2 regions of the Ectobacillus sp. genome follow, and region 2 is predicted to be linked to the other one. Evidence: riboswitches for the same ligand, from Rfam matches in the RefSeq annotation. Region 2 holds a riboswitch; the other holds the start of a gene.

Region 1 (3,417 bases), on a different contig from region 2:
TATTCAATATGTATATCGGTAATGCATGGCATATTCTTTATAATAAAATTCATTGCTTCTTCTACATTAGAGAAGGTTTCCGTTTCAAACGTTACTTCATTTTGAAGCAACCATACATCCCTATGTTCTGTCATACTTGAAACAGACCATTGAAGAAGAGTATAAGGATGGTTCTCGTTTAAAAACGAAACCCATGTTCGTTCCATTGCAATTTCCTTCATTTTTTCATATGTTTCATTCATTCTGTAACTCACCTTTGCGTATATTTATTGGCATTGTACCACACATACTGATGAAAAAGCTTTCGTTTCCCTTTTCAGTAGCTTGCAAAACAACAATATGAACATTATCATAAGAAAAGGAAAACCATGTAACGTTTGAATAGTTGATAAAGATAAGTTTAAAAAGAGTCGGAGGACAAAAACGATGGCAAACGTAAAAATTGTAGTGAAGGATAACGGTGCATTTCGTGTCACAGGAGATGTGGAACTGGTAGATTTTGAAGGACATCCATTTGAAGCAAAGGAAGCCTTTTCTTTATGTCGATGCGGATTATCAGCAAAAATGCCATATTGTGATGGCAGCCATAAAGGAAAATTTCAATCTGTGGTAAGAGCTCCTAAAGCAGAAAATAAAGATTTGGAAGAATAATCCCAAGATCAAAAAAAGTTCGTGACGAAACAGAGAGGCCTCTATTTCGTCATTTTTCATTATATGCAGTTTGACTATTGTAATTTCATACCGAGTATAAAGCCTGAATATGCCAGACTAATTCCCAGTACATACGTAAGGAATAAATAACCAATGGCAACCTTCTTCTTATCTTCCAAGAGCCGCATACTTTCTAATTTAAAAGTGGAAAATGTCGTAAAAGCCCCCATAAATCCTGTTCCTACTAGAAGATACACATCTTTTTGTACATTCATCCCTAGCAGTAACCCAAGCAACCATGCACCAAGTAAATTTACAAATAATGTAGCAAGCGGAAAATCCCCTTTGTAATATCGTTTTTGTAGATTCCCAATTGCAAACCGAGCAAGCGCTCCAAAAAAGCCTCCGATTGCGACTAAAATGACATTCATTGCTGCTGTTCCTCCTGTTCATACCTCTTCCATAGCTTATTTCCAATTTGCAATCCTACCCACGCCATTATAAGACCCCCAATTGAACTTATACCTATATACAAAAAAGCCAAATTATAGTTATGTTGATGGAGGAATTGAACTGTTTCCACGCTGAATGTAGAAAATGTTGTAAACGATCCGATTAATCCCGTTCCAATAACTGGCGCAAAATAAACTCCCTTTCCTTTCATTTTAAATATAGAGGCTGTAAAAAAAGCCAAAAAAAAGCAACCTATCATATTTATAAACCACGTTGAAAATAGTGATAGGGAAAAATCGGACATTATCAATCCAAGGCTATATCGTAGTAAAGCACCTACTATTCCTCCAACGCCTACCAGTATGTATGTCATTTGTAAACCTTCTTTCCACTATTAATAGTATTGCTGCTACATTATAACAAAACTATTCGTTCACCTTTCCGTTATAATATGACCTAACTGTAACATTTTCTTCACATTATCAGTATAGTATTGCTTTCCATTCTTCGTTTTTGTGCTATAATGACAACAAATAATATCCTTCGGGGTCGGGTGAAAGTCCCAACCGGCGGTGATGAAGCAAACGCTTCTTAGTCCGTGACCCGATTTGTATTTACAAATCGGTGGACCTGGTGAAAGTCCAGGACCGACAGTAAAGTCTGGATGGGAGAAGGATTACGTTTTCATACTAGGATTCTATTGATACACACACGTATATCATTCTATTTTTTGTATTTTCTGAAAAAATAGTATTGTTTCGTAAACATCCTATCCTTTTGAAAACTAAACTCTCTCAAACCCTAGAGGATCATTCCTTTTGGGTTTTTTATTTTGGTCAGGGAGAGGTGAAATAATGACAGATGAAGAATACATGAAACTTGCTTTGCAGCTTGCTGCTAGTACGAAAGGACAAACAAGTCCGAATCCAATGGTTGGTGCTATCGTTGTACAAAACGGTGCGATAGTAGGAATGGGTGCTCATCTTGCTGCAGGTGAGGCACATGCAGAAGTTCATGCCATACATATGGCTGGTGAAAAGGCCATCGGTTCTACAGTTTATGTAACATTAGAGCCTTGCAGTCACTTTGGCAAAACCCCTCCATGTTGTGACCTACTTATCAAAAACAAGGTAAAGCGGGTTATAATTGCTACACTTGATAATAATCCCCTTGTATCCGGCCAAGGAATGCGTCGTTTACAAGAAGCAGGAATCCAAGTCGATGTAGGGGTTTTAGAAGAAGAAGCAAAACAATTAAATAAAGTATTTTTTCATTATATGCATACGAAAAAACCATTTGTAACTGTAAAGGCGGCTACAAGCCTAGATGGAAAAATAGCTACTTCTACTGGTGAAAGCAAATGGATTACTGGAAAACTAGCACGAGAAGATGTTCATCGATATCGTAACTCGCATGATGCAATCCTGGTAGGAGTAAATACAGTTATTACGGATAATCCTAGTCTTACAACACGTCTTCATGGCGGAGGAAAAAATCCAATACGTATCGTACTTGATACCTATTTAAGAACTCCCTTATCTTCGACCATAGTAAAGGACGGTGAGGCACCTACATGGATTATTACCGGATCCCACGTATCAAAAGAACGAATGGAACCTTTTGAGGAATACGGTGTTACAATTATCCAAATGAACTCATCTTTGATACAAATAGAGGAGTTACTTTCCATATTAGGTGAACGAAACATCTTATCTCTTCTTGTTGAAGGTGGTCAACACGTTCACGCAAGCTTTCTAGAAAGTGGTTACTGGGATCAGCTTATACTCTATATGAGTCCACGTTTAATTGGCGGTGCAAACGCTCCCTCCTTTTTTGGAGGGGAAGGCTTTTCATCTCTAGAAGATACTCCGCATCTTTCTATTCAACAAATAGAAATGGTGGGCGAGGATATAAAAATGATTGCACAAAAAGGAAAGGAGCGATCCCATGTTTACCGGAATCGTTGAAGAAGTAGGAACAATTGCAAGCTTGCAACGTTCTGGTATGTCCATTCAAATGAATATTTCTGCAAAAACAATACTAGAGGACATGCACATCGGTGATAGCATTGCTGTAAACGGTGTATGCTTAACAGTTGTCTCTTTCACTTCTTCCTCATTCGCAGTTGATGTGATGCCAGAAACAATTAAAGCTACCTCTTTACAATCGGCCAAAAATGGAGCGTCTGTCAATTTAGAACGAGCCATGGCATCAAATGGACGATTTGGTGGTCATTTTGTATCTGGGCATATCGATGGTACGGGAACGATAGTAGGGAAACGTCGTGAAGCAAATGCTGTGTACTACACGATT
Region 2 (3,417 bases):
CCATAGCATGTACGTTTTTTGTGCAGACATGCTTAATAATGTGGCAAAATCATCACGTTCAGGAATTAATTCCTTTAAAAGAGAGAACTCATTATCTTGTTCCATACGTGATATCAGATAATGAAGGGTTCCAAGAAACGACATATGTGCTTGAAATGAATCTTCACAATAGTATAACGCGAGTTGCTCACTAGTGAGTCCAACGCGATGTGTACCTGTTAAACGAAAAACAAACTTAGCTGCATCCTCATCTGGTAGTGCACCTAGCACTTTAAGGATTTCCTCATAAAGCTTATCCCTGACCTGTTCTCTCGAATATGGAAGAGAAAATAAGAATGTTCTCACCCAGGATGTAGTGTCATGGTCTTGCTGTACAGGCAGAAACGACGTATATGTTTGTAAATGAGAAACGGTTTGTATAAGTAAGGATAACCGCTTCCACACGACTTCTGTTATATCTTTATATACAAAGCCATTTAACTTGGGAGGAAAAGGGGTAACATGAAGAGCCTGTGTAAGCACTGCTTCACCTGATGAAGAAAGCAAAAAAGTATTTTCTTCAATTTTCACAATGTGATTTAGGTTTAATAATTGATGAATTAGCTCATCATATACGTGTCGACTTAGTTTTTTATAGATTCCGAACAAAAAGGATAATCCATATACCGTCCCATCTTGTAGGGTTTGTGAAGAACGCTTTCCCTTTAAAAGATGATAAATAGAAGCAGTCGTCCGTTCACCATTAATTTTTCTAAGCCCATACAAAATCGTATGTGAAAGTTGCAAAGCAAACTCCCCTTTTCTACATCATATATCTATATTGTAACAAAAAAAAACAAGTATCGTCATAGTAGGAAAATTGAGAGCGCTTAAAAAACATGTCGATTTTATAACAAAACATATATTTTCCACGAGTTTTTAATTGAAAAGTTGAAGAAACCGTTTTACAATAGGTTTAGAATTTCTTTCATTAGATTTTTCTGAAAAACATTTGATACATATTATTAGGAGGTTTTCAAAAATGGCAAAGTATACTATCGTTGATAAAGAAACATGCATCGCATGTGGAGCTTGTGGAGCATCTGCACCAGACATTTATGATTATGATGATGAAGGTCTAGCATTCGTAACATTAGATGAAAACAAAGGAATCGTTGAAATTCCTGACGTTCTTCTAGATGATATGATGGACGCTTTTGAAGGTTGTCCAACTGATTCAATCAAAGTTGCTGAAGAACCATTTGATGGCGACGCTACAAAATTCGAATAATATTGTAAAAAAAAGCGTTATTCCAACTAGGAATAACGCTTTTTTTATGTAAAGCAAAAACGACCGAACTATACATTCAGTCGTTTAATTATGGTAATTAAGCATTTTTCATTTTTAGACTCATCCAAACCTGTAATCGGCTAATAAGAAGAACAGCCACTACAGCAATGAATACTCCCTTAATAATATTAAATGGCAATATGCTTGTAATAATGAGTTGTTTCATTCCTGCACCAGACATTGCAGGTGAATTTAAAAACCATGTGTACGCAGGCAAAATGAGGTAATAATTCAATACACTCATACTGACCGTCATAATTACTGTCCCAATAACAAGGCCTGTTGTTAACCCTTTAACAGAACGATATCTTCGGTACAAATACGCTGCTGGCAAAATGAAAATGCATCCTGCAATAAAGTTAGCAATCTCCCCAACCGGTACACCTGTTAAGCTTCCTTGGATACCATAATACAAAACATTTTTCGTAGCTTCTACGATCATCATAGCAACTGGTCCAAACATAATCGCTGCCACTAGAGCTGGTACATCACTAAAATCAATTCGTAAAAATACGGGAAATCCCGGAAATGGAAAATCCAACATCATAAGTAAGTAAGCAATACTACCTAACATCGCTACAGATACCATTTTTGTTACGTTTCTGTTCTTCATTTTTCTCTCTCCCTTTTCCTCCGATCTTCTTTTGGAAAATGGGATGGTCCTTATCGTACTTATAGAAAATCCCCTTTTCAGTATGAAAAGGGGAGAATTTACAGTACGGTAAATAACGCTCTCATAAATATAATGATAACGCCGAACCTCCATCTTCTCCCATCCAGACTGTACTGTCGGCTTCGGAATCTCACCGAATCGTGCCAAATAACGGCTCGCGGGCTTAAAAGCATATTGCTCTCACACCGCCGGTAGGGAATTGCACCCTGCCCCGAAGATAGATCGATATTTGATTTTATGAGTTAATTATACAATATTCCGCATAAATTGTGAAGAAAAATGTCTGATTTTTATACCATTTCATTGAAGTGACTACTAATTTCGATTATACTTATGTCCTAAAGTTATATACAGGCCATTGCCTTAACTTGGCTTTGTTTATTTAGTCTATAGTCTGATTTTTCTCATTTCATACTTATTAAAGGGGGATGCTCTCATGGCATTTGAAAACAGGATTGTTGAGGCTTTTATCGAAATTCCAACAGGCAGCCAAAATAAATATGAATTCGATAAAGAAAAAGGTGTTTTTAAATTAGACCGTGTACTTTTCTCTCCTATGTTTTATCCAGCTGAATACGGATATATAGATCATACATTAGCAAATGATGGTGATCCATTAGATATTCTTGTTCTCGTCACGAACCCAACTTTTCCTGGCTGCGTCATTGATGCACGTGTAATTGGGTTTTTAAACATGATAGATGGCGGAGAAGAGGACTCAAAGCTCATAGCGGTCCCAACTGAAGATCCTCGTTTTCAAGATGTTACGTCATTAGATGATGTTCCGCAGCATAAATTAAAAGAAATCTCCCATTTCTTTCAAACATACAAAGATTTACAAGGGAAAAAAACAGAAATAGGCGCATGGGAAGGTGCAGAAGCTGCTTCTTCACTGATTGATGATTGTATAGCTCGGTACAAAAGAGCACAAGAATAACAATAATTTGTGGATGTTGTAAACTCATTTTAGCATATACACTGGTGTTTATAAATTCAAAGTGCTAGTATGTTATATGGTGAAGAAACGGCAGTTCTTTGTTGGAGGAAATGTCATGAAGAAAACGCAAAAACAGACTGTTTATCAGTTTATGAAGAAAAGTCTGCGTAAGGAATATTTTTATTTAAAAAGAGATTTATTGTTATATTGTCCAGTTGAACTAGGAGAATTTTCAACAAATGCGTATTACGCTTCACTTGATAAGGACGGCATTAGTATTTATCAATATGATAAAAAAGTAGATAATCGTATTAAATTATTAGAAAGACATCCTTGGAAAACATGGAATCATGTAAAAATTGATCATTTCTTTAAAAAATCAGAATTTGTTTTTCAAGGTCAATCAAATCGAATTTTTTATTTTTTAAACGATGGAAAATCAGTTCAAGAAATCATTGCGAACTACACTGCTATTGA

What was found. Region 2 has a riboswitch for FMN ahead of AC11ZT_RS05600 (ECF transporter S component). Riboswitches for the same ligand answer to the same signal wherever they lie in the genome.
Region 1: it holds a riboswitch for FMN, as region 2 does, so the genes downstream of both, ribD (bifunctional diaminohydroxyphosphoribosylaminopyrimidine deaminase/5-amino-6-(5-phosphoribosylamino)uracil reductase RibD) here and AC11ZT_RS05600 (ECF transporter S component) in region 2, are expected to answer to the same signal.

Annotation. Positions count from the first base shown of each region.
Region 1 is NZ_JBXKMX010000101.1:20,424-23,840, forward strand. It holds gene AC11ZT_RS05220 (DUF2552 family protein) at 1-242, opposite strand, end outside; gene AC11ZT_RS05225 (CDGSH iron-sulfur domain-containing protein) at 427-651, shown strand; gene crcB (fluoride efflux transporter CrcB) at 726-1,082, opposite strand; gene AC11ZT_RS05235 (fluoride efflux transporter FluC) at 1,079-1,477, opposite strand; FMN riboswitch at 1,640-1,784, shown strand; gene ribD (bifunctional diaminohydroxyphosphoribosylaminopyrimidine deaminase/5-amino-6-(5-phosphoribosylamino)uracil reductase RibD) at 1,959-3,071, shown strand; gene ribE (riboflavin synthase) at 3,052-3,417, shown strand, end outside.
Region 2 is NZ_JBXKMX010000106.1:8,554-11,970, forward strand. It holds gene AC11ZT_RS05590 (YpbB family protein) at 1-786, opposite strand, end outside; gene AC11ZT_RS05595 (ferredoxin) at 1,022-1,270, shown strand; gene AC11ZT_RS05600 (ECF transporter S component) at 1,368-1,943, opposite strand; FMN riboswitch at 2,091-2,226, opposite strand; gene AC11ZT_RS05605 (inorganic diphosphatase) at 2,440-2,940, shown strand; gene AC11ZT_RS05610 (hypothetical protein) at 3,056-3,417, shown strand, end outside.